4 regions of the Bacillus pumilus genome follow, and region 2 is predicted to be linked to each of the others. Evidence: riboswitches for the same ligand, from Rfam matches in the RefSeq annotation. Region 2 holds a riboswitch; each other region holds the start of a gene.
What was found. Region 2 has a riboswitch for thiamine pyrophosphate ahead of thiT (energy-coupled thiamine transporter ThiT). Riboswitches for the same ligand answer to the same signal wherever they lie in the genome.

Region 1 (6,134 bases), 310 kb from region 2:
TACGGCCTTTGATTTAGGCATTTCACTTGAAGAAATGGCTGTCTGGGATCAAATAGAAGAAAGGCTCATCACCGATCAGCCGCTTTCCCGCATCAAGATGATTTTATGGAAAGGCCATTGCTCTGTCCATGAGAAATTTACGGTGCGGAATATTGAAGAAACGAGAAAAAGAGACCGTGACATTCAAATTCTTGTCCATCCAGAGTGCACGCATGAAGTCGTCACGACTTCTGATCTTGCCGGTTCAACGAAATTTATTATTGATACGATCAAGGAAGCAGCAGCAGGAAGCAAGTGGGCGATTGGAACAGAGATGAATTTGGTCAAGCGAATCATAGATCAGCATCCAGATAAACAAATCGAATCCCTCAATCCGGATATGTGTCCATGTTTGACGATGAATCGGATCGATCTCCCTCATTTGTTATGGTCACTAGAAAGCATAGAGAAAGGTGATCCGGTCGGTTTGATTCAAGTCAATGAAGACACGACAAAAGACGCTTTACTTGCACTGAATAAAATGCTCGCCATTAAATAATGAATCAGCCCCTCCTATCAGAAAACAAGTTTTTATCATATCGGCTTGTAAATAGGCATAAATTTATGGTGAAACATATTGTACTTCTGACATAACCGTTACGTTCACGTTTTGCATAGGAGGGGAAAACGTTGAAAATTCATATTGTGCAAAAAGGAGACTCCCTTTGGAAAATTTCAAAGAAATACGGAGTCGACTTTCAAGAATTGAAAAAACTAAATTCACAGCTCAGTAACCCAGATTTGATCATGCCGGGTATGAAGATCAAGATTCCATCTAGTGGTGTTCCTGTAAAAACAGATCATCACAAAGCAAAAGAAATGCCAAAGACGAAAGAACATCCGTATGTGAAAGAAAAGCCAAAAGATGTCGTGCAAGTGCAAGATACGAAGCCGAAAGAAAAGCCAAACGAACCTGTACCTTATGTACCGCCAGTGCCAAAGATCGAGCAGCCAGCTTTTCCACAAGTCGATGTGAATTATTATCAGACCAATCTGTACCAGCCATTCACGCCTCCTCCCAAAAAAGAACATCATGAGAAAAAAGATCATGTTCATGAAAAGAAAGATCATGTTCATGACAAAAAGGATCATAAAGATCATGTTCATTATGAGAATAAGGAGCATAAAGACAACAAGGACCATTTCCATCATGAGAATAAGGAGCATAAAGACAACAAGGACCATTTCCATCATGAAAATAAAGGTCATTTAAAAGATGAAGTGGCAAAGGGGTATGATCCGTTTATTCATATTCCGCATCAAAAGGAGGAGGGAAAAGATATGGAGCACAGCAATTACCCAAACCTTCCTAATTTCCCGCAAATGCCGAATGTAGGAGGCGCAGCGGTAGGGGGAATGGCTGAGAATAAGGAACATCATCACCATCACCAGCATCATGACGCATATGATCCTTATTATGGTCATGGTCATTACATGCCGGCAATGTATCCATATCCGCAGCAAATGGTGCCAGCATCGCCAATTTTACCAGGGTCAGGTCTTTGCTATCCTGTCCAGCCATATTATCACCATCACATGATGCCATATCCATACCCAGCGCAGCCGTATTATCCTGCGTATCAAGCGCCAGCTTATTACGGAGAACATTATGAACATCATGCAAACGATGGGCATCACTGGCACCACCATATGCATCCAAATGCCAATGCCAACGCCAATGTCAATGCGAACGTGAATCAAGGCTTTTATCCAAATGTTTCAAATGAAGCTTATGGCAAGGAAGACTGCGGATGTGATGATGGCATGAAGCAGCATCAGCCATGGCCAGGACATTACCCGAATCCTGTACCTTATGGCCAAATGGGGGCTTATCCAGCTCAGCCTTATATGCAGCCATATCCAGGTCAATCTGTTTTTGCAAGACCAGAGGAAGACGAAGAAGAGTAATAACAGAAGGAGCGATCTCAATCGTTCCTTTCAGCGTGTAGACAAACCCTCGCATTCTTTGTCAGGGCTGTGCTCCGGTGCTCACGAATGTCAAATTCGCTCCGCTCCTGTGCTCACCCTTCCTAGACTGCAAAGGTTTTCTATCACGCTGAAAAGAAGAAAAAGGGCTAAAATAAAGATCATTTTAGCAAACTGGAGGGAACGATCTCAATCGTTCCTTTTTTTGTTTATAACTGACAGCTTGATTTTTCCCCAAACTGTACATGCTAAAACAGAGCCTGTTTCGCGCTCATGAGATTGAATTTGTACAGGGGGTTTTTCGTTTGAGACAAAAATGGCAAAAAACGATCGCATTAGTGCTTCTTCCTATTGGGTTAACGGCATGTGGTACAAATGACAATGCAGGTGTAGATACACGTCATAATCAATCAGGTCAGCCAGTCGGATATCATTCGAATAACCGTGCGGATGACAATAACCAAGATCATCAAGGGCCAGTTTCTGAACTCATGGAGGGAATGAACGGTGGGAATACAACGAATGTTGATTATCGCACCCGCCCTCAAGCAGATGATCGAACGCCTCTCGCAGGTGGTGATGGACGCTACAGTCATGGAGATATGAACTATCATAACCAAATGTCGTTCTCTGGCTACGATAAACAAGAGAATGTGCAGCGTTCAAGAAAAATTGCCAATCGCGTCAATAAAATGAACCACGTTGCAGACTCACAGGTGATGGTAACAGATGAAAATGTGTATATTGCCATTAAATCAGATGGACGTCTGACGTCAGAGGGCGTATCACAAGTGGAAGAAGCAGCGACTCGTTATGCGGATGGAAGAGCTGTCCAAGTCATTAAAGACGAGGGAGCTTTCACACGCTTTAGAGATATGAGAAGAACACAATTTGAAACAGGTCAAACAGGCATGACTCGATAAGTTGAAGCATAAAAAAGGCTAAAGTTCCTCAAGAACTTTAGCCTTTTCTTAAAAATAAACCTTAATGCCTATATAGAATTCGTAAAAGAAATAACAGCCAAATCCAAGTAATAAAATACCAGCAATAATGGATGTCCATTTGATCATCGTTCGATTCATCACTTTTCTTGTTAAGGATACAAGGGTGAGAAGACCGATGTCATGAAGAAGAATCCCTGCCAAAATACCGCCTGATGCCAGTATAAATTCAGATGAATCTGTTTTTGTATATGCATCTGCCAGTACAGCTCCAAATACAGAAACCCAGAACACAAGGTTTCCAGGAGACACCGCGACAAGCAAGCCGTTTCTGTACGTTTTTGCGAAAGATTTATTGACTTTTTCGCCAGCTAAATGGATGTCTTGATCCGCATGTTTAATGGAATCGTATGCGAGCATCATTAAGAAGATAGCTCCGATCAGCCAGAGCGGGATTTGGACAAATGGCAGTGATAAAAACTGAGCAAATCCAGCATACAAAGCCAAGATTAGTAAGAGATCAATGGTCATGCCGCCTGCTCCTACAGTTAAACCATGAAAGAAGCCGTTTTTTAATCCTTGTTTAGTCATTTCAACCGTGATCGCTCCAACTGGTAGAGCGATTGAGAATCCTATGACGATAAATGTGAGAAATGTTTGCAATCGACTAGAACTTCCTTTAAAAAAGTCTGTATAAAAATTCTCCGTTTAGATTAATTATACATAATAGGAGAAAAGGATCAATGATTATTTCAGATTTTATCTAAATGTTTGAGGAGGATGATGTATATAAAGGTGTATATCAAGCTGGCTTTATCTCTTTTGTAGTGAAAAGGAACTATTTTCCTAAAACTCCTTTTTTTCATGGCATCTCTATGCTACACTGTTGTGGAAATGAATAAATGTGACTAGGGGTGCCCGCGGCTGGGCTGAGAGAGAAGTGTATGCTTCTTAACCCTTTGGACCTGATCTGGCTCGTACCAGCGTGGGGAAGTTGAAGATGATACATGTGTCTTATAAATGAGATTCATGTTTATTTCTAACGACGAAACCAGGTTCTGTTCATAGAGCCTGGTTTTTTTGCTGGTGCTGATTCCGTCCTGTCCTGTGACAAGAAGAGAAGGAGAGAACAGCAAATGAAAGAAAAGAAAAATACCCTAACAACTCAATCGTTATTATCAAGCTTTGATGGCAGCCGAAAGGTGTATGAGAAAGGGTCAAGACCTGACATTTTAGTGCCAAAAAGAGAGATTGCCCTCTCACAAACGGTGACGCAGGCAGGAAACATTCAAAATGAACCGATTCGTGTGTACGATACGAGTGGACCTTACACCGATGAGCGTGCCCATATCGATGTTACAAAGGGGCTTCATCGTCTGAGAGCGGCATGGATCGAAGAAAGAGGGGATACAGAAAGCTATGAAGGACGTCATGTAAAACCTGAAGATAACGGATATCGCTCCAAAGAGAAATCGTCACATCAGCATGTTCTTACTGATTTTCATCATGAGCCGCTTCGCGCAAAACAAGGTGCCTGTGTGACGCAAATGCATTATGCAAAAAAAGGTATTGTAACGCCTGAAATGGAGTTCATCGCGTTAAGAGAAGAGCTAAGCCCTGAGTTCGTGAGAGAGGAAGTAGCCAGCGGAAGAGCGGTCATTCCAGCGAATATTAACCATCCTGAAAGTGAACCGATGATTATCGGAAGGAATTTTCATGTCAAAATCAATGCGAACATTGGTAATTCAGCTGTGACATCATCCATTGATGAAGAGGTAGAAAAGATGACATGGGCCATCAGATGGGGTGCAGACACTATGATGGATCTGTCTACAGGAAAGGACATTCATACAACGAGAGAATGGATCATACGCAATTGCCCAGTCCCAGTAGGCACCGTTCCCATTTATCAGGCGCTTGAAAAAGTGAATGGCGTGGCAGAAGATTTGACGTGGGAAGTGTACAGAGACACGTTAATTGAACAAGCAGAGCAAGGAGTAGACTACTTCACGATTCATGCGGGCGTGCGATTAAGGTATATTCCGCTGACAGTCGATCGGGTGACCGGAATTGTTTCAAGAGGCGGTGCCATTATGGCAAGATGGTGTCTTGCCCATCATCAAGAAAATTTCCTTTATACCCACTTCGAAGACATTTGTGAGATTATGAAAACGTATGATATTGCTTTTTCACTTGGAGACGGACTCAGACCAGGCTCGATTGCTGATGCCAATGATGAAGCGCAGTTTGCAGAGCTGGAAACGTTAGGTGAATTGACAGAGATCGCTTGGAAACATGATGTACAGGTGATGATTGAAGGGCCTGGACATGTTCCGATGGATAAAATCAAAGAGAATGTAGACAAACAAATGGAGATTTGCAAAGAGGCACCATTTTATACATTAGGACCTCTTACAACAGATATTGCTCCGGGATATGATCATATTACATCTGCTATCGGCGCAGCTATGATCGGCTGGTATGGGACAGCGATGCTATGCTATGTGACGCCAAAAGAGCATTTAGGTCTGCCGAACAAAGAAGATGTAAGAGAAGGTGTGATTGCCTATAAAATTGCTGCACATGCTGCTGATCTAGCAAAAGGACATCCTGCTGCTCAAAAGCGCGATGATGCTTTATCGAAAGCAAGGTTTGAATTTAGATGGCGGGACCAATTCAACCTGTCACTTGACCCAGAAAGAGCGATGGCGTTCCATGATGAAACATTGCCTGCTGAAGGCGCTAAGACTGCCCATTTTTGCTCGATGTGCGGACCGAAGTTTTGCAGCATGAAAATTTCCCATGATATTCGCAATCAATCAGAAGAAGTGAAAAAAGAGATGGAGAAGAAGGCGAAGGAGTTTATCAGCCAAGGAAGTCAAATATATTCATCCTAAAAAAGAACCTCGCACGCATGTTGTGCGGGGTTTTATCAGATCGCGGATAAGGCTTTTCTTAAGAGGTGGAAAAATGCCTTTAATGCAACCCCTATCATGTCCAGACTCGGAATGAGGGCATCTGTTAAATGAAACACGACTGTTTGTCTTTCTGGGGATGTTCGTTTCTTTTTCCGTTTCATAAAGAAAACCTCCTTTTAAATAATATACTTCTTTGCAAAGAAGAGGGATAGAGATATTGTTTGAATTTAAACAAAATTTAAACTTCTTGTGTTTGAAAGGAAAGAAGGAGGGGAAACGAGTTGAGTAGAGAATGAATGAAAAGAGCCGA
Region 2 (6,134 bases):
ACGAGCCTTCCTCAGGAAACCTTAGGCATTCGGTGGACGGGATTCTCACCCGTCTTTCGCTACTCATACCGGCATTCTCACTTCTAAGCGCTCCACCAGTCCTTCCGGTCTGACTTCACAGCACTTAGAACGCTCTCCTACCACTGTTCGTAAGAACAGTCCGCAGCTTCGGTGATACGTTTAGCCCCGGTACATTTTCGGCGCAGAGTCACTCGACCAGTGAGCTATTACGCACTCTTTAAATGGTGGCTGCTTCTAAGCCAACATCCTGGTTGTCTAAGCAACTCCACATCCTTTTCCACTTAACGTATACTTTGGGACCTTAGCTGGCGGTCTGGGCTGTTTCCCTTTCGACTACGGATCTTATCACTCGCAGTCTGACTCCCAAGGATAAGTCATCGGCATTCGGAGTTTGACTGAATTCGGTAACCCGGTAGGGGCCCCTAGTCCAATCAGTGCTCTACCTCCGAGACTCTTACCTTGAGGCTAGCCCTAAAGCTATTTCGGAGAGAACCAGCTATCTCCAGGTTCGATTGGCATTTCACCCCTACCCACACCTCATCCCCGCACTTTTCAACGTGCGTGGGTTCGGGCCTCCATTCAGTGTTACCTGAACTTCACCCTGGACATGGGTAGATCACCTGGTTTCGGGTCTACGACCACGTACTCATGCGCCCTATTCAGACTCGCTTTCGCTGCGGCTCCGCATCTTCTGCTTAACCTTGCACGGGATCGTAACTCGCCGGTTCATTCTACAAAAGGCACGCCATCACCCTTTAACGGGCTCTGACTACTTGTAGGCACACGGTTTCAGGATCTATTTCACTCCCCTTCCGGGGTGCTTTTCACCTTTCCCTCACGGTACTGGTTCACTATCGGTCACTAGGGAGTATTTAGCCTTGGGAGATGGTCCTCCCGGATTCCGACGGAATTTCACGTGTTCCGCCGTACTCAGGATCCACTCTGGAGAGAACAACATTTCAGTTACAGGGCTGTTACCTTCTTTGGCGGGCCTTTCCAGACCTCTTCGCTTATATCGTTCCTTTGTAACTCCGTATAGAGTGTCCTACAACCCCAAGAGGCAAGCCTCTTGGTTTGGGCTGTTCCCGTTTCGCTCGCCGCTACTCAGGGAATCGCATTTGCTTTCTCTTCCTCCGGGTACTTAGATGTTTCAGTTCCCCGGGTATGCCTTCTCATACTCTATGTATTCAAGTATGGATACTACTCCATTACGAGCAGTGGGTTTCCCCATTCGGAAATCTCCGGATCAAAGCTTGCTTACAGCTCCCCGAAGCATATCGGTGTTCGTCCCGTCCTTCATCGGCTCCTAGTGCCAAGGCATCCACCGTGCGCCCTTTCTAACTTAACCATTTCTTACTTTAGAAAGAATCACTATGTGTGATGAACTTTGCATTGCATTCAATGTGAATGTATTACTTATTGTTATCTAGTTTTCAAAGAACAATCCTGTCTCGCTAGAGACATGTCTTGAAGGAATGATCCTTCAAAACTAAACAAGACGAAAACGCACACTGCTCCATATATCCTTAGAAAGGAGGTGATCCAGCCGCACCTTCCGATACGGCTACCTTGTTACGACTTCACCCCAATCATCTGCCCCACCTTCGGCGGCTGGCTCCATAAAGGTTACCTCACCGACTTCGGGTGTTGCAAACTCTCGTGGTGTGACGGGCGGTGTGTACAAGGCCCGGGAACGTATTCACCGCGGCATGCTGATCCGCGATTACTAGCGATTCCAGCTTCACGCAGTCGAGTTGCAGACTGCGATCCGAACTGAGAACAGATTTATGGGATTGGCTAAACCTTGCGGTCTCGCAGCCCTTTGTTCTGTCCATTGTAGCACGTGTGTAGCCCAGGTCATAAGGGGCATGATGATTTGACGTCATCCCCACCTTCCTCCGGTTTGTCACCGGCAGTCACCTTAGAGTGCCCAACTAAATGCTGGCAACTAAGATCAAGGGTTGCGCTCGTTGCGGGACTTAACCCAACATCTCACGACACGAGCTGACGACAACCATGCACCACCTGTCACTCTGTCCCCGAAGGGAAAGCCCTATCTCTAGGGTTGTCAGAGGATGTCAAGACCTGGTAAGGTTCTTCGCGTTGCTTCGAATTAAACCACATGCTCCACCGCTTGTGCGGGCCCCCGTCAATTCCTTTGAGTTTCAGTCTTGCGACCGTACTCCCCAGGCGGAGTGCTTAATGCGTTAGCTGCAGCACTAAGGGGCGGAAACCCCCTAACACTTAGCACTCATCGTTTACGGCGTGGACTACCAGGGTATCTAATCCTGTTCGCTCCCCACGCTTTCGCTCCTCAGCGTCAGTTACAGACCAGAGAGTCGCCTTCGCCACTGGTGTTCCTCCACATCTCTACGCATTTCACCGCTACACGTGGAATTCCACTCTCCTCTTCTGCACTCAAGTTTCCCAGTTTCCAATGACCCTCCCCGGTTGAGCCGGGGGCTTTCACATCAGACTTAAGAAACCGCCTGCGAGCCCTTTACGCCCAATAATTCCGGACAACGCTTGCCACCTACGTATTACCGCGGCTGCTGGCACGTAGTTAGCCGTGGCTTTCTGGTTAGGTACCGTCAAGGTGCGAGCAGTTACTCTCGCACTTGTTCTTCCCTAACAACAGAGCTTTACGATCCGAAAACCTTCATCACTCACGCGGCGTTGCTCCGTCAGACTTTCGTCCATTGCGGAAGATTCCCTACTGCTGCCTCCCGTAGGAGTCTGGGCCGTGTCTCAGTCCCAGTGTGGCCGATCACCCTCTCAGGTCGGCTACGCATCGTCGCCTTGGTGAGCCATTACCCCACCAACTAGCTAATGCGCCGCGGGTCCATCTGTAAGTGACAGCCGAAACCGTCTTTCATCCTTGAACCATGCGGTTCAAGGAACTATCCGGTATTAGCTCCGGTTTCCCGGAGTTATCCCAGTCTTACAGGCAGGTTACCCACGTGTTACTCACCCGTCCGCCGCTAACATCCGGGAGCAAGCTCCCTTCTGTCCGCTCGACTTGCATGTATTAGGCACGCCGCCAGCGTTCGTCCTGAGCCAGGATCAAACTCTCCGAGGTATGCAGGATGCATATCACACATGCGTTGCTACACGATGTAGCGAACTTAGCATGTGATCATTTCCTGCCTCGTCAGCGTTTGACTGACTACCTATGATGTTTCATAGGATTTTTTTATAAAAACTCGAATTAACAGGTACGTTTTGTCTTGTTTAGTTTTCAAAGATCATCTTCGCCGTCTCTCAGAGGCGACTTTATTAATATAACATTCTATCAAGATAAAGTCAACAACTTTTTTCTTTATGTTATTTAATAACCGCGCTGTTTTAGCGGCGAATACAAATATAACACCTTTTGAGAAAGGAAACAAGTATTTTTTCTAAATAATTTATTTTTTCTTATCTCTTCCTATATAATCATACAAAAATTAATTGTCACAGGAATTCTCTATTGTTGATCCTGAAGGTCTTTAGTATATTTATAATAGAAGAAAACTAAATAACCGCAGGGGGAGCTTTGTGCTGAGAGTGAACACTCGTTGTTCTGACCCTTTGAACCTGTCAGTTAATACTGAAGTAGGAATGTGGATTCAATTGAATACATGTGGTGTATTCAACTCGATATGTTTTTCTATGAATAACATACTCATCCTTACACGGTCTCTCCTTGCTCAATTCATGAAAAGGGAGATTTTTTTATGCAGCAATCAAATCAATTGGTACGACTGATGGAAATCGCAATTATGACTTCACTTGCACTAGTATTAGATTACTTATCAGGTCTCTTTTTAAGAATGCCGAACGGCGGATCTCTTGCGCTGATTATGATACCCGTCATTCTTATGTCTATTAGATGGGGAATATCAACCGGGTTTATCATTGGTGTGCTTATTGCAGGCCTTCAACTGATGAATGGCCCTATTATCGCTACACCAGTTCAAGGATTTCTCGATTATTTCGTCGCATCTGTTGTCATTTCCCTAAGCGGCCTCTTTTCTGGATTGATTAAAAAAACCATTCAGGACCAAAAGCGAAAGCAGCAATTCATCTATATTACCTTATCCGTATTTGTTGCAAGTTTCTTTAGACTGTTGACGTTCTTTATTTCTGGTGTTGTTTTCTTTTCTCAGTATGCACCAAAAGGAACACCGGGTTGGGTTTACTCTTTAATTTATAACAGCACATATATGGTTCCTTCATTTATTATTTGCAGTATCGTTCTTTGCATACTCATACCAAGTGCATCTCGTTTGGTTTTTCCTCACAAAAAATAACTGGCTGATTTCAGCTGGTTATTTTTTTATGCATAAATTGCCGCTCTATGGAATCTATTAATAGTAGAAGATTTCATGTTGGAGGTACGCCAATGAACCCTTACTCCATTATGCTGTGCTGTTATATTCTCAGTCTTGCTTATTTTTTGGCAGGTTTCTATGAAGCTTTAAAGATAGCAGGAATAAAAGGAAAAGTAGAAGCTTCTCCTCTTATCTCTTATATGCTTTTAGCTATGCTTTTCACTTTTTTCTCTCATTATTATTGGAAGCTGACGATTTAATTCGGTGTAGATGGTCATTTAATACAGGCAGCTCCCACCCATACCCTATTTCATCATGCTTCTCGCCAGCCAGCTCGAACTGGCTGGTAACGACAAAATGAGGTTGAAGCTTTTGATAAAAATGCTTTGCCGAATTTTGTTCAAATACCCACAGCATGATATTCTGATACCCTTTCTCTATTAAATAGCTCACTCCTTCTGTAATTAAAGCGATACCTGCTCCTGATTTCTGTTTCTCTTGCAATAAATAGATCGCATAAAGTTCTCCATCATATGTTGGATAGCGCTCATCACGTTGTTTTCCAAAAGAAGCAAAACCAAATACCCCCTCGTCATCTTCTGCGACAAACGTCCCTTCAAGTGACCTTCTTCTCCAGCTCTCTTCTCGATCTTCTATATTTAAACCATCCAAATAATCCTGATTAATAATGCCTTGATAAGTCGTCTGCCAGCTCTTCACATGTATTTCGGCAATTTTAGGAATATCTTTTTGTACAGCATGTCTCACCTTCATCCGCGCCACTCCTTCTCACTGTTTTCATCCTATCTTTATTATGATAAATTCCTATTTCCTAAAATTCAATCAATAAAGGATATTCGTTGACATTTTGTCAACACACCTTTATATTGGGTACGACTTCTTCTATAGAAGAGTTGATACATCATACAAAGGATGGTGTAAAATGGATTCTAAAACAACTGAGCTTGGGTCTCTCTTAAAGGAAAGATTGCAACAACGTTCTTTATCTTTAAGAGAGCTCAGCACATACACAGAAATTGATAAAGCGACACTGTCTCGAATCATGAATGGAAAAAGAAAACCAACTTTGAATCATCTGCAGCGGCTTTCAGATTCTCTGAACCTATCATTAGATCAACTATTAGCTGCTTCAGGGTTTCCAATCAAAAACGAAAAGGTACATAGTGATACGTTCATACAAACGGTCGTAGAGATCGAAAAAACACTGAAAGATGAGGAGGTCTACGACGGTACATTTAGTCAGACCAAATTGAAACAAAAGCTAAACGAATATGAGACCTATAGCCAAACAAACGAGGGAAAAGAAACGATCTCGGCAAAGTTTGAGAAAAAGATGGAATCGGTAAACGGCGCCGGGCCATTCCTTCAGCATTTGAAAGACATGTACAGCTTATTTATGACCGGACGAGGTACTTCTCGAGAATTAATGATGATGGGGAGCGCACTCCTTTATTTCATTATGCCTGTTGACTTAATACCAGATTTTATTTTTCCGATCGGCTATATTGATGATGCTGCGGCTGTGAAAATCGTCATAGACCAGCTGACAAATAGGTAGCAGGACAAGACGCTATGAAAAAACAGTACAGCATTGACTTCGTACTTTTACTCACTGTGATTTGTTTATTTGTCATCAGCCTAATAGCTGTATATAGCGGATCAGGACAGTATGAATCGCAGGATATGTTTTATTTCGTCAAAAGACAAATTTTCTGGTATATCGTCGGTTTCGGTCTTATGGCCGCTGCTGCATACTTTGATTATGAACTTCTTGAGCGT
Region 3 (6,134 bases), 1.6 Mb from region 2:
AGTATCATTGAGCGAATGGTCAATGAGACTGGACAGGAAGCTGTGACGCATTTTACAGTGCGAGCGGTGGACGCTGAGTTGAACATGTCAGATGTGAGGCTAACACTTGAAACGGGGAGAACCCATCAAATTCGTGTTCATATGCAGTATCTTGGTTACCCGCTCATCGGAGATACGTTATATGGCGGAACGAATGAGCGAATGAACCGGCAGGCACTGCATAGTGAGACTCTTGTTTTTCCTCATCCGATGACTGGGGAGGAAATGACATTCTCGGCTCCGCTCCCTGAAGACATGAAATCATTGCTGCTTTAAATAGAGAAACCCGGCTACCTGCAAGCGCAGGACCGGGTTTTTTTATGATGTGAAATGCTGAAACCTTGAATCGTCATAAGGCATAGAGGAAGGAACAGAAACCGTTTCAAGCTCAGGATATTTAAGGGCAGACAGCCGGTGGCCAAATACACAGCCTGTATCAATGTTGACAGTTCTGCCAACGAATCGCGGTTCTTTCACTGGTGTATGTCCGTAGACAATCCATGGTTTTCCGCGATATTCCTTTGCCCAATCCTTCCGCACAGGTCGCCCATCCGGCCACGTTTCTCCTGTGACTGCGCCAAATAATAGATAGGATCGCATCTGTTTGTTCGGCTTTCTTCCAATGTCCTTTTCCTTCATCGCTGCGTGAGCAATCATCAGTTCATCAGGAATAAGTACATCGTAAAGCGGAGCCTTCTCAAATAGCTGCTTAAATTCATGTGACAATTTGGTTTGTTCATGAAGGGGCAGCTTTTTTATTTCGTTCACTGTGGTTTCAATGCCATGAAGTAATTTCACCGGATTTCCTTTTAAATAGCGATAAAGCTTAAAGCAATGGTTGCCAGGTACGTAGCGGATCGCGCCGTGTGCGTAGGCATGAATGACAAATCGCATGACATCTACTGACTGAGGTCCTCGATCTGTTAAATCACCGACAAGTGCTAGCGTTCTCTTATCAGGATGGACGGGTAATCCATGTTTGAATTCGTATCCTAGTTTGTGTATGAGGGCAAGCAGCTCTTCGTAGCAGCCGTGGATATCACCAATGATATCAAATTTCATAAGATTTCCTCCTGATTTTTCTCATCCATTCATCGGGGTTAAAGAAGTTTGAATTTTAGAACATATAACGAATGGCTTTCTTTTCATTTAGGCAATTGTTAGAATCAATGCTTTAACGTAAACCTTAAAAGATTAAACATCAATGTTAGGAGGCTTTAGCCAATGGAGCATACATCTGTTTCATCACTCGTTGTCGTTATTATTGTCGCCTTTTTCACCCCACTTTTATTGCACCGATTTAAGCTGACCATTCCGGTCGTTGTTGCTGAAATCATCATGGGGCTCATCATTGGAAAAAGCGGTCTTCAACTGGTAGTTGAACATGATGCATGGTTAGATACGTTATCCATGCTCGGTTTTATTTTTCTGATGTTTTTAAGTGGACTTGAAATAGATTTTTCTTCTTTCGAGTCAAAGAAGAAAGCACGAGAACTACCAAATGGTCTAAAAGAACCGAATACGTTTAAAGCAGCCACTATTGTTTTTCTTGGCGTATTTAGTATTTCTTTTATTCTGTCCTATGCGTTTGTCCTTGCAGGGTTTATCCAAAATGCCTTTTTAATGACGCTCATTATATCGACGATCTCATTAGGGGTAGTGGTTCCCACCTTAAAAGAGGAAAAATTGATGCAGACGAATATCGGTCAAATCATCTTGCTTGTCGCTGTCATTGCGGATTTGGTGACGATGATTTTACTTGCTGTATTTTCCTCCATTTATGGCGATGGTACAGGGAATATGTGGCTTCTGCTCTTATTATTTGCTGCGGGCATCCTTCTTTATTTATTTGGCCGCGTATTTAAGACAAAGTCAATTTTTCAGTCCATGTCAAAAGGGACCGTGCAAATTGGGACAAGGGCGATCTTTACTCTCATTATAGTCTTAGTTGCTTTATCTGAATCACTCGGTGCTGAAAATATTCTTGGGGCGTTTTTAGCGGGCGTACTTGTGTCCCTTCTTTCGCCGAATAAAGAGCTTGTCCAGCAGCTGGATTCATTTGGCTACGGATTTTTGATCCCCATCTTCTTTGTGATGGTCGGAGTGGATTTGAATATATGGGCACTGTTCAAGGACCCAAACATTATGATCATGATCCCGCTGCTATTTATTGCATTACTGATTAGTAAACTCATCCCGATTCTTTATTTGAAAAAATGGTATGACATGAAAAAAGTGATCGGCTCTGGCTTTTTATTAACATCGACATTATCACTCGTCATTGCAGCTGCGACGATCGGGGAGCGGCTCGGAGTCATTGATCATAAAATGTCCGGCGCGCTAATTTTAGTCGCGATACTCACGAGTATTTTAACGCCAGTTTGGTTTAAAGCACTGTTTAAAAAAGAACAAGCTGTGAGCCATAAAAAACGTGTGACCTTTATTGGTGCAAATCAGCTGACCTTACCTGTCACACTCGATTTACATCAGGATGAATATGATATTCGAATTTTGCATGTCTTTCAAGAAAATAAAGAAGCGATGCTCGCCGACACCATCTTTGAAGTCGAATCAATTGAAGAGTACGACGATGAGACGCTGCGAAAGGCAGGCGTTGGCCAGGAGGATGTCCTCGTCGTCGCAACAGGCAGTGAGACGAAAAATAAGGAAATTGCTTTATTTGCAAAGGAAGAAGGAGCAAAACAAGTCATTGCGAGTGTGAGCAAAGCTGAGGCAGAGCTAACATTGAAGGAAGCGGGCATTGATACGTTTTCTAATTTCCTATCATCTAAAACGGTGCTAAGAGCCTTGATTGAAGCACCGGATGCGATTCGATTATTAACAAATGAGGATACTTCCTTGTATCAAATTCAAATGAACAATCATCGCTACCACAATGTCATGCTGAGGGAATTTCCGTTTACCGGCGATTTGGTCTTTGTCCGTATTTTCAGAGGGATAGACAGCTTAGTACCACATGGAGATACGACGCTTAGAAGTGGTGACCGTGTGCTTGTGTCGGGCTCTCGTGAGTATGTAGCAGGACTTAGAGCCCAATTAGAGTGAGAATGAACCCTTGACCAATGAACAATTCCTGATTAAGATAGAAGTACAACATCATATATTTGATCCACTAGGGGAGTCCTTTAAAAGGGCTGAGATAAAAGTATCGACTTTTAGACCCTCATTACCTGAACAGGTTCATACCTGCGTAGGGAAGTGGTGCGGTTTTTGATTATGCTTTTTACAAATTCCAAGCCACTTTCCATACGGAAAGTGGCTTTTTTATATGGAAAAACAGGAGGAGAGAAACATGACATTTTCAACTGAATGTAAAGAAGCAGCAGCACCATGGTGGAATGGAAGCTTTACACACCCCTTTGTGAAAGGGATTGGCGATGGCACGCTGTCACTCGATCGTTTCACGTATTATGTGATGCAAGATTCATATTATTTAACTCATTTTGCAAAGGTGCAAGCATATGGAGCGGCAATTAGTGAGGACTTACATACGACGGGCAGAATGGCGTATCATGCGCAGGGAACGTATGAAGCAGAGCTGTCGCTGCATAGAAAGTTTACAGAGCTTTTAGAGATTTCAGATGAAGCCATCGAGAACTTTAAGCCTTCTCCCACTGCATATGCGTATACGTCTCATATGTACCGATCTGTGAAAAGCGGACGATTCGAAGAGATATTAGCTGCGTTATTGCCGTGCTACTGGCTTTATTATGAGGTGGGTGAAAAGCTGAAACAAACCACACCTGACCATCCGATTTATCAGGAATGGATTTTGACATATGGAGGGGATTGGTTTAAGGAACTTGTCTTTGAACAAGTCAACCGCTTTGATGAACTAGCCGAAAAAGCACCAGAACATGTACGGGCCAATATGAAAGAAAATTTTGTGATTTCAAGCTATTACGAATACCATTTCTGGGAGATGGCGTATCAAAAAGAAATGTGGCAAACAGCATGCTTAGATGGGGTTGGTGCAAATGGAACTCCACGCAGTGACAAATGATTCGCTTCCTGCGGGTGAGCTGATCAAACAAATAAAAAACATTGCACCTGAAGTGGATTTTATTCATATCCGGGAACGGTCTAAAACAGCAAGTGAGCTTGTTGATCTCGTGAAAGGTCTCCTTTTAGAAGGTGTACCGAAAGAGAAGCTCATCATCAACGACAGAGTAGACGTTGCACTGCTCACCAATATTCACCGGGTACATCTCCCGGGCCATAGCTTTTCGCCAAAAGAGCTGCGGCAAAAATTCCCTCATCTTCATGCGGGCGTCTCTGTTCATTCGATTGAAGAAGGGAAAGCAGCTGAGAAAAATGGAGCAGAGTATGTCATATTTGGGCACGTATATGACACCACTTGTAAACCAGGACTTCAGGCAAGAGGCGTACAGCTTGTGAAAGAACTGACATCTCTACTATCTATTCCAGTCGTGGCAATCGGTGGTGTGACACCTGACCGCATTCCAGAATTGAGACACGCGAATGTGAAAGGGATTGCTGTCATGTCTGGAATTTTTACTCATCATCAGCCGCGCAAGATGGCACAAGCATTTTCTAAACAAGTAAAGGAGCATCCTTATGAAGAAGCATTATGATGTGGCAATCATTGGTGGTGGAATCATAGGGATGTCCATTGCCTATCACCTTGCAAAAGCAGGAAAGCAGGTCGTCTTATTTGAGGCGAATGAGGTAGGGAAGCAAACGACAAGTGCGGCTGCTGGGATGCTTGGTGCACATGCTGAAGGAGAGGGTCATGAGGATATTTTTTTTCAAGTAGGCAGAGCAAGCCAGGCATTGTACGAAAAGTTAAAAGTCGATCTACAGCATGAATCTGGCATTGATATTCGAACATCAGCGGGCGGTATCATGAAGGTAGCCTTTACCGAAGAGGAGAAACAAGCACTTTGCCGGATGCAGCATTTGTCTTCATTTGAGTGGATGGACGCAGGCAGCGTAAAAAAATGCATGCCTCAAATGGCAGAGAATATCCTAGGAGCAGGTTTGATTAAAGAGGATGTTCATGTCGAACCTTATGCGGTATGCCGAGCATTTTGGCAGGCGGCGGTCAGGTACGGGGCAGAAGTGAAAGAGTGTACACCCGTGATCGAAGTGAAGCGGGAGAAAGAAGCGTTAGCAATTAGAACAACGATGGGAACATTCACATGTGATGAACTAACTGTAGCAAGTGGTGTATGGTCTGGCCATTTTTTTGAAGAGCTTGGATTATCTCATTCTCTTTATCCAGTAAAAGGGGAATGTGTGTCTGTATGGAATCATGGTCCAGCACTCCAACACACCATTTACCATGATCATTGTTACATCGTTCAACGAGATAGCGGCAAACTGATCGTTGGCGCAACGATGAAGCCAAACGAGTGGCAAACTGTTCCAACGCTTGGCGGTATCGAAGCTGTTATTCAAAAGGCGTCACAGCTGATGCCTTCGATCAAGGAGATGCCGATTGATCAGTGCTGGGCTGGCCTTCGTCCGGCGACAAGCGACCAGCATCCCTACATCGGAAGACATCCAGAAGATCGGCGTATTCTTTTTGCTGCTGGTCATTACAGAAATGGTATTTTACTTGCTCCGATTACTGGAAAGATCATTCGCGACCTGATATTAGGTGAACCGGTCAAAAAAGAATGGCTTCACGCATTTCGTATTGACCGAAAGGAGGCACTGTTTGTATGAAAATTCAATTGAATGGCAGAATCGTTGATTTCGATCAAGAGAATGGAACGATCTATGACCTGCTATCAGACTATCAGCTTGAAAATCGAGTAGTGATTGTGGAAAAGAACCAAGAAATTATTGATAAAGAAGCGTTTCAACAAGTGAAAATTCAACCTAATGACACGATCGAAATCGTTCACTTTGTAGGAGGAGGATGACAACATGCTGCATATTGGCGGAAAAACATTCACATCTAGATTATTACTTGGTACAGGGAAGTATCCATCATTTGAAGTTCAAAAAGAAGCCGTGAACGTATCAGAAGCAGAAATATTAACCTTTGCTGTGAGAAGAATGAACATTTTCGAAGCATCTCAGCCAAACTTTTTGGAGCAGCTTGA
Region 4 (6,134 bases), 900 kb from region 2:
AAGCCTGCTCCTGCTTCACCTACTCTTGCAGCCTCAATTGATGCGTTGAGTCCAAGTAAGTTCGTTTGATCAGAGATACCTTTGATAAGATTGGACACTTGATTGATTTTAGAGGAGTTTTCTACAGTGGTTTTCGTGTTTTGTAGAATTTGTTCACTTGTCGCTTGTAGTTCCTCTGAATGTGCAGCAACTTGCTGTACCATTGCGACTAGTTTTTCGGAAGCTTCGTTGCTCTCTGTCATGATGTCATCTAATCGTTGTTGATTGGTCTGATCATAGGCAACGCAGAAAGCAGCGACTACTTGACCCGCTTCATCTTTAATTGGAACGGCTACAATATCCATTGGAATCCCGTATACTTCTTTCGGAATTTGAATAAACGATGGCTCTCTCCCATTTTTCAACATAGAAAAGTTTTCGAACCCTGGAGCTACGATATCCCCAGCTTTAAACCCTAGGTCAATGTTTCCATGTTGCTGATAATAAAGAACCTTCTCTTTCCCTAAAACAGAAAAGGTTAGTTGCTCTCTCATAGCTAGTCCAATGATTGGTAAAGCGTCTATTATGTTATCAATTCTCTGTGACATTCGCTCACGTTCATCCTCTCTTTTTCTCAGTACATCCTCTTTATCGGTTCGTTATAAGGTCTATTACAGCCTGTAATGTGCACTAATATCAATCAAATGACCTAAGACATATAAAAAGCCCACATTCTATCAAGAGAATGTGGGTGTTTTTAAAAAAAAAGGACATGCATATCAAAATACTGATACCGATGAGCAAAAGATACATATAGTCGATCCACGAAGTGCTGATGACATGATAATACGTCCGCTCTCTCTCACCCGTGAAGCCTCTTGCTTCCATCGCAATGGCCAACCGTTCTGATTTTCGTACGCCCTGTGTAAAAAGAGGAAGTGCATAACGCATAAAGGCTTTCCAGCTGTTTTTTTGCTTATAGCCTCTGATTTTATGTGCCGCCTTCATTTGCTTTAATTCACTTTGAAATAACGGAATAAACCGGAAGCCAGCAAGCATTCCATACGCCCATTTTGGCGACATTTTGCACTGATGAATGAGGCTCATCATAAATGCTGTCAAATCTGTTGTGGACGTAAACAGGAGACCAAACGTCACAAAGCCAAGCATTCTGAGAGCGATGGTGAGTCCATTTCTTAAACTCTCCTCTGTCATATGGAACCATGCCCATTTCCAAACAGTATGATCCCCCTTGCCAAAGGCCGCCATCATCCAAAACACGAGAATAAAAAAAAGCAGATAAGGGACAAGTCTTGTGAAAAGATACTTCAAATTCCATCCGCCTAAAACAAGTCCAATACCAAGTGCAAACAGCCAGATGATGAAGGTTGTTTTAGGATCAGATATCGCCATGAGACAACACATCGCAAGTAGATGAGTGAGTAATTTGATGACTGGATTCACAGTGGAAAGAAAGGAATGATTACTTTGCAATCGTCAGCACGTCCTTTCTTTCAGCCACATAGCGATAATGCAACGGGGTTCTCAGCTGATAAGCATTGACAAGTTCCCGATTTGAAAACAAATCATAAGGCGTGCCATCATACACATGCTTTTCTTGATGAAAAAGAAGCACTTGATCGGCACACTCATCGACAAGGTCCATATCATGTGTGACCATTAAAATAGTGGTGCCTTGGCGTTGACGATCTTTCAAGCGCCTGATTAATTCCTTCGCTGTTCTTTCATCCTGCCCGAAAGTCGGCTCGTCTAACAATAGGACATCCTGATCAAAAAGGAGCATTGTAGCCACACTCAATCTTCTTTTTTGACCTAGGCTTAAAGTGAAAGGATGAGCTTTTGCATGCTTTTCTAAACCGAACTCTTTCAATAGCTGAACTGTTTTTTCTTGCACAACGGATTCTTGCCAATTACGCTGCCTTCCACCAAATGCAATTTCATCGAACACTGTATCTTGTATGAATTGAAGCTCCGGATTTTGAAACACAAAGCCTGCCTTTTCATATAGTTCTCGGTCTGACCACTTTTTAAGGAGTGTCTCTTTTAAAAAAATGTGGCCTTTTTTCGTTGGCTCTAAACGAACCAAATGTTTAAGACATGTGCTTTTTCCGCTTCCATTTTCCCCAATGATCGCCACCCATTCCCCTGCTTTGATATCAAGCTGAAGATCACTCATAATCCTCTTTTTCCCGTAGCTTAATTGAAGATCTTCTGAACGAATGATGGTCTCCCGCTTAGTCGACGGCACTTTTTCATTCTGCTTCTTTCTTGCTTCAAAGGTTTGCATAAGCTTGTGACTCATTGGATGAAATGGATCTTGAAGGATCGTAGACCATTTCTCGGGAAATAATTTCGGCCTCCAAATTCCTGCCTCTTTCATTTCTTTTTCATATGTCGTCAATACATCTTTTGGAGACCCATCTGCTAAGATGCTGCCTTGATCGTCTAATAAAATCACCCGGTCCATCCATTCAATGACCCCATCTAGCACATGCTCTACAAAAATCATGGTTTGTCGCTGATCAGCTGCAAGCTGCTGTAGAAGCTGAAATATCTCCATTCTTCCTGCTGGATCAAGCTGTGCGGTCGGTTCATCAAAGAACAGCACATCTGGCTCTAACGCTAGTAAACAAGCAAGCGCCAATCGCTGCTTCATGCCGCCAGATAATGTGTGGATGTCTGTATTGGGATCGACATCAAGTTGGACTTTTTGCATGAGCTGCTGAATGATGCCAGCCATCTCGTCACGAGGGACAGAACGGTTCTCTAAGCTAAAGGCAATTTCTTCATTGACGCGATGCATACAAAACTGGGAATCAGGGTCCTGAAACATGACGCCTGTATGTCTTTGCAATATCACTTCGCCCTGCATGTCCGCTTCTAAATGTTCTGGAATGATGCCAGCCAGAACGGAGATGAGCGTGGATTTACCGCTGCCGCTTGGTCCTAAAATAAGCACCTTTTCACCTTTTTGAATGGAAAGAGAGATTTGATGCAACACGGGCTGAGGCTGTTCATAAAAACGGACAGTGAGATTATTGCACGCGAGAAATGAATCCATGCTGTTCACCTTTGTTTCGTTTTTCTTTCATGATGGCATATTGATTCAATACACCGGTTTTAGATAATGCGTCCACCACTACTTTTGCTAAACATCCGCCCAGTATCATTCCGCTGATGATTTGAGTCATCAGTGTGATGAGTAAAACTTGAGGCGTGTAATAACCAAAGCCATTCGCAACGAGGCTGTAAGTCATTGCTCCAACAGCTGCAAAGGCACCTGACAGCATCAGTGTCCACATGCGATATCGTTTATAACCAAAAAGAGCAAAAGCAATTTCTGCCCCAAGCCCTTGGCATACACCAATCAGCAGGGCTGCAAGACCGAAGTGGCTGCCTGTTAGTAATTCCACTGCGGCAGCGGCTGTTTCTGCAATCAGGGCAGCTCCCGGCTTTTGGATGATATACGCGACGATTGGACTGGCAATCACCCAAATGCCAAACATGATGTTGCCTCCTGCTGGGCCAACAAGTGCTGTAATGGGTAAGTAAAGTGTGGACCACCCTAAATAGATGACACCACATGCTACGGATAAAATGACAGCAAGGACAACTTCCTTCATCTTCCATGTCATGATGAATGCACCTCCAATGGAACTGGCCAATCTTCCACCGTAAACGCCATATCCCAAAACTTGTACTCAAGCTGACAGCTTAGGATAAAGTGCTGTTTCATTTTTTCCTTTTCCTTCTCACTTGCTGCTTCCGCCAGCTGATCGAGCCGCTTGCAAAGCTCTACTGTAATAGAGTCGGTTAACCCTCCATAAAATGTGATCCACTCATAAAAAGGATGTGATGGGTCAGGCTGCACATCTGTGAGCATTCGTTTCCCAATTTCCCAATATGTCCAAGGGCATGGAAGCAGGACAGCGATGATTTCTCCAAGCGTGCCTTCCTTGGCAACTTGCAGCATATAATGAATATAGTGATGAGCACTCGGAGCAAGCGGGGCACCTTGGAGCTCATCATATGATACACCTGCCACTCGGCAAAGATTTTGATGAGGGTGTGTCTCACTATCTAGTACAAACGCAATCTGCTGATGGAAAAAGGCAATATCTCCTTTGTCTGTACATCTGCTAAGAGCCGCTGCATAAATTTTAATAAAAGCATGTAAATATTCTGCATCTTGTTTGACGTAATGAATGATCTGTTCCTTTTCCAGCTTTCCTGCTGCCAGCCCTCTGACAAACGGATGCTGATAAATGGCTTCAAATAATGGTTCTGTTTCTTCTCTTAATTGCGCTGAAAACGTCATAAAAAAAGCCTCCTCTTCTTCAGTTGAATAAATGAAAAAGCCACCCCAAATGGAGCGGCCTTCTTATCGATTCAATAATGAATAAGACGAGGTCCAGCTCCACTTCCCTCCGCTAGTACAAACTAGATCAGGTTCAAAGGGTCCAAGATTTTCTCTTGTCTCAGTCATACATGACTCCCCTAGTGGACTTTTGTCATTTAATTATCTTTACTCTACACATGTAGAGATTTGCTGTCAACCGCCTTTCTTAATTCAACGTTCTGATCGTAGGCAGCTTTTCGATCCCTGCAGCATAGTAAAAATTAAGGACACTGAAGAAATCAATTGGTTTTCCCGTTTTCAAATCAACAGCTAAAATATGATCGCCGTAATTTGTCATATCATCAATATCTAAACGCCTTGGCGTTGTCTTTCCAAGTGTATCAACAAAGCTACTATGGTAGTATTGTCCGCTAGCAAACGATGATTCATGATACATAAATAACGTCTCCACATCTAAGTAGACGAGAATGACCTCAGATGAACTCGCATAAGGAGAAGAGTACGATACTGGTGCCGAAATTCTTTTCACTTTCACACTTTCAACAGAATGGGTTCTCTGATCATATTTTCCGTCATAGGAGAAATAAAATACACGCTCCCATTTATAATCGGCGGTCTTAGATTGTTTGTTATACACTTTTGTACCATTAGCGAAAACATCCCCATTCGCATACTCAGCTACAAAGTATTGCAAGGTTGAGGAGAGGGAAACAGCCCCAGTGAAATTGGGTGGGTTTTTTGCATTCACTTGTAACGTGTAAGAGTCTCCGAAATTTCCACCGCTTGTGATACCGAATGCGTAGTCACCTGCTGGTAAATTGGTCAAACCAAGGAGACTGCCTGCTGGCTGAATCAAGTCCGTCGGATAAGCTTGTCCAGTTTCATAATCAACAACAAATAATTGTACGAAATAATCGGGATTTGAAGAGGTAATTCGGCTGATGAGTGCCTGAGGTGAAGTCGTACTTAACAACCATAAATCGACTGGGTCATCCTCTGATAAGACAACCGATTGGTTGATGGCTAGTCCATCAATGGAGCGAACGGAAGATGTACGCATCTTACCATCTTTAGCGGCTTTTCGTTTGATACTGATTCCATTTTTCTTATCTACTTTAAAAGATTTTTTTAGCTGCTTCTTTTGGATAGCGGTTCCTTCATCCTGTTTCAAAAACGAGTCTTGCACTTGCTGAATGGCTTTTTCCGTCAGTGGTGACAATTTCCCATCTGATTTCGGTGCTTCTTCTGCTTTTAATACTGGTGAAAATAAACCTGTTGTGACGAGTAGAATGGATAATAAAGCTACAGTGATTTTTCCATATAATGCTCTCACAGGAACATCCCCTTTTTCCTCAATTGGGTTTTTTACCCTGTGAATATTTTACCATTATTTCATTCATTGTTATGGTCTTTTTTAGGAAATCTTTATGACAAAAAACCAGCCGTATTTGCTACGACTGGTTTTTTGATCACTTTATGAAATGGTTTTAACAAACAGGCGTGCTGTTTCTGCACTAGAACCTGGGTTTTGTCCAGTAATGATTTGTCCGTCAACTACAGCGTATGGTGCAAAGGCATCTCCTTTTTCAAACGCTGCCCCTTGCTCACGAAGTTTTGTTTCCAATAAAAATGGAACTTTTGATGTCAGCTGAACAGCTTCCTCTTCTTCGTTTGTGAAGCCTGTGATTTTTTTACCTTCGATAAATGATTTGCCATCTTGATCCTTCACATCAATGAATGCTGAAACGCCGTGACAAACAGCTCCGACTGCACC

Region 1: it holds a riboswitch for thiamine pyrophosphate, as region 2 does, so the genes downstream of both, thiC (phosphomethylpyrimidine synthase ThiC) here and thiT (energy-coupled thiamine transporter ThiT) in region 2, are expected to answer to the same signal.
Region 3: it holds a riboswitch for thiamine pyrophosphate, as region 2 does, so the genes downstream of both, tenA (thiaminase II) here and thiT (energy-coupled thiamine transporter ThiT) in region 2, are expected to answer to the same signal.
Region 4: it holds a riboswitch for thiamine pyrophosphate, as region 2 does, so the genes downstream of both, tenA (thiaminase II) here and thiT (energy-coupled thiamine transporter ThiT) in region 2, are expected to answer to the same signal.

Annotation. Positions count from the first base shown of each region.
Region 1 is NZ_LT906438.1:2,463,019-2,469,152, reverse strand. It holds gene nadA (quinolinate synthase NadA) at 1-538, shown strand, start outside; gene safA (SafA/ExsA family spore coat assembly protein) at 670-1,947, shown strand; gene CKW02_RS12705 (YhcN/YlaJ family sporulation lipoprotein) at 2,271-2,888, shown strand; gene CKW02_RS12700 (LysE family transporter) at 2,937-3,569, opposite strand; TPP riboswitch at 3,807-3,915, shown strand; gene thiC (phosphomethylpyrimidine synthase ThiC) at 4,043-5,803, shown strand; gene CKW02_RS20320 (hypothetical protein) at 5,839-5,985, opposite strand.
Region 2 is NZ_LT906438.1:2,771,124-2,777,257, forward strand. It holds rRNA gene CKW02_RS14335 (23S ribosomal RNA) at 1-1,369, opposite strand, end outside; rRNA gene CKW02_RS14340 (16S ribosomal RNA) at 1,552-3,100, opposite strand; TPP riboswitch at 3,538-3,639, shown strand; gene thiT (energy-coupled thiamine transporter ThiT) at 3,738-4,313, shown strand; gene CKW02_RS14355 (GNAT family N-acetyltransferase) at 4,554-5,108, opposite strand; gene CKW02_RS14360 (DUF1232 domain-containing protein) at 5,278-5,913, shown strand; gene rodA (rod shape-determining protein RodA) at 5,928-6,134, shown strand, end outside.
Region 3 is NZ_LT906438.1:1,171,825-1,177,958, forward strand. It holds gene CKW02_RS05805 (RluA family pseudouridine synthase) at 1-315, shown strand, start outside; gene prpE (bis(5'-nucleosyl)-tetraphosphatase PrpE) at 358-1,101, opposite strand; gene CKW02_RS05815 (monovalent cation:proton antiporter family protein) at 1,264-3,105, shown strand; TPP riboswitch at 3,165-3,274, shown strand; gene tenA (thiaminase II) at 3,353-4,063, shown strand; gene tenI (thiazole tautomerase TenI) at 4,038-4,655, shown strand; gene thiO (glycine oxidase ThiO) at 4,639-5,751, shown strand; gene thiS (sulfur carrier protein ThiS) at 5,748-5,951, shown strand; gene CKW02_RS05840 (thiazole synthase) at 5,956-6,134, shown strand, end outside.
Region 4 is NZ_LT906438.1:3,675,682-3,681,815, forward strand. It holds partial or broken gene CKW02_RS20775 (methyl-accepting chemotaxis protein) at 1-86, opposite strand, end outside; gene CKW02_RS19230 (energy-coupling factor transporter transmembrane component T family protein) at 676-1,473, opposite strand; gene CKW02_RS19235 (ABC transporter ATP-binding protein) at 1,463-3,061, opposite strand; gene CKW02_RS19240 (ECF transporter S component) at 3,036-3,635, opposite strand; gene tenA (thiaminase II) at 3,632-4,318, opposite strand; TPP riboswitch at 4,406-4,509, opposite strand; gene CKW02_RS19250 (hypothetical protein) at 4,566-5,693, opposite strand; gene CKW02_RS19255 (type 1 glutamine amidotransferase domain-containing protein) at 5,835-6,134, opposite strand, start outside.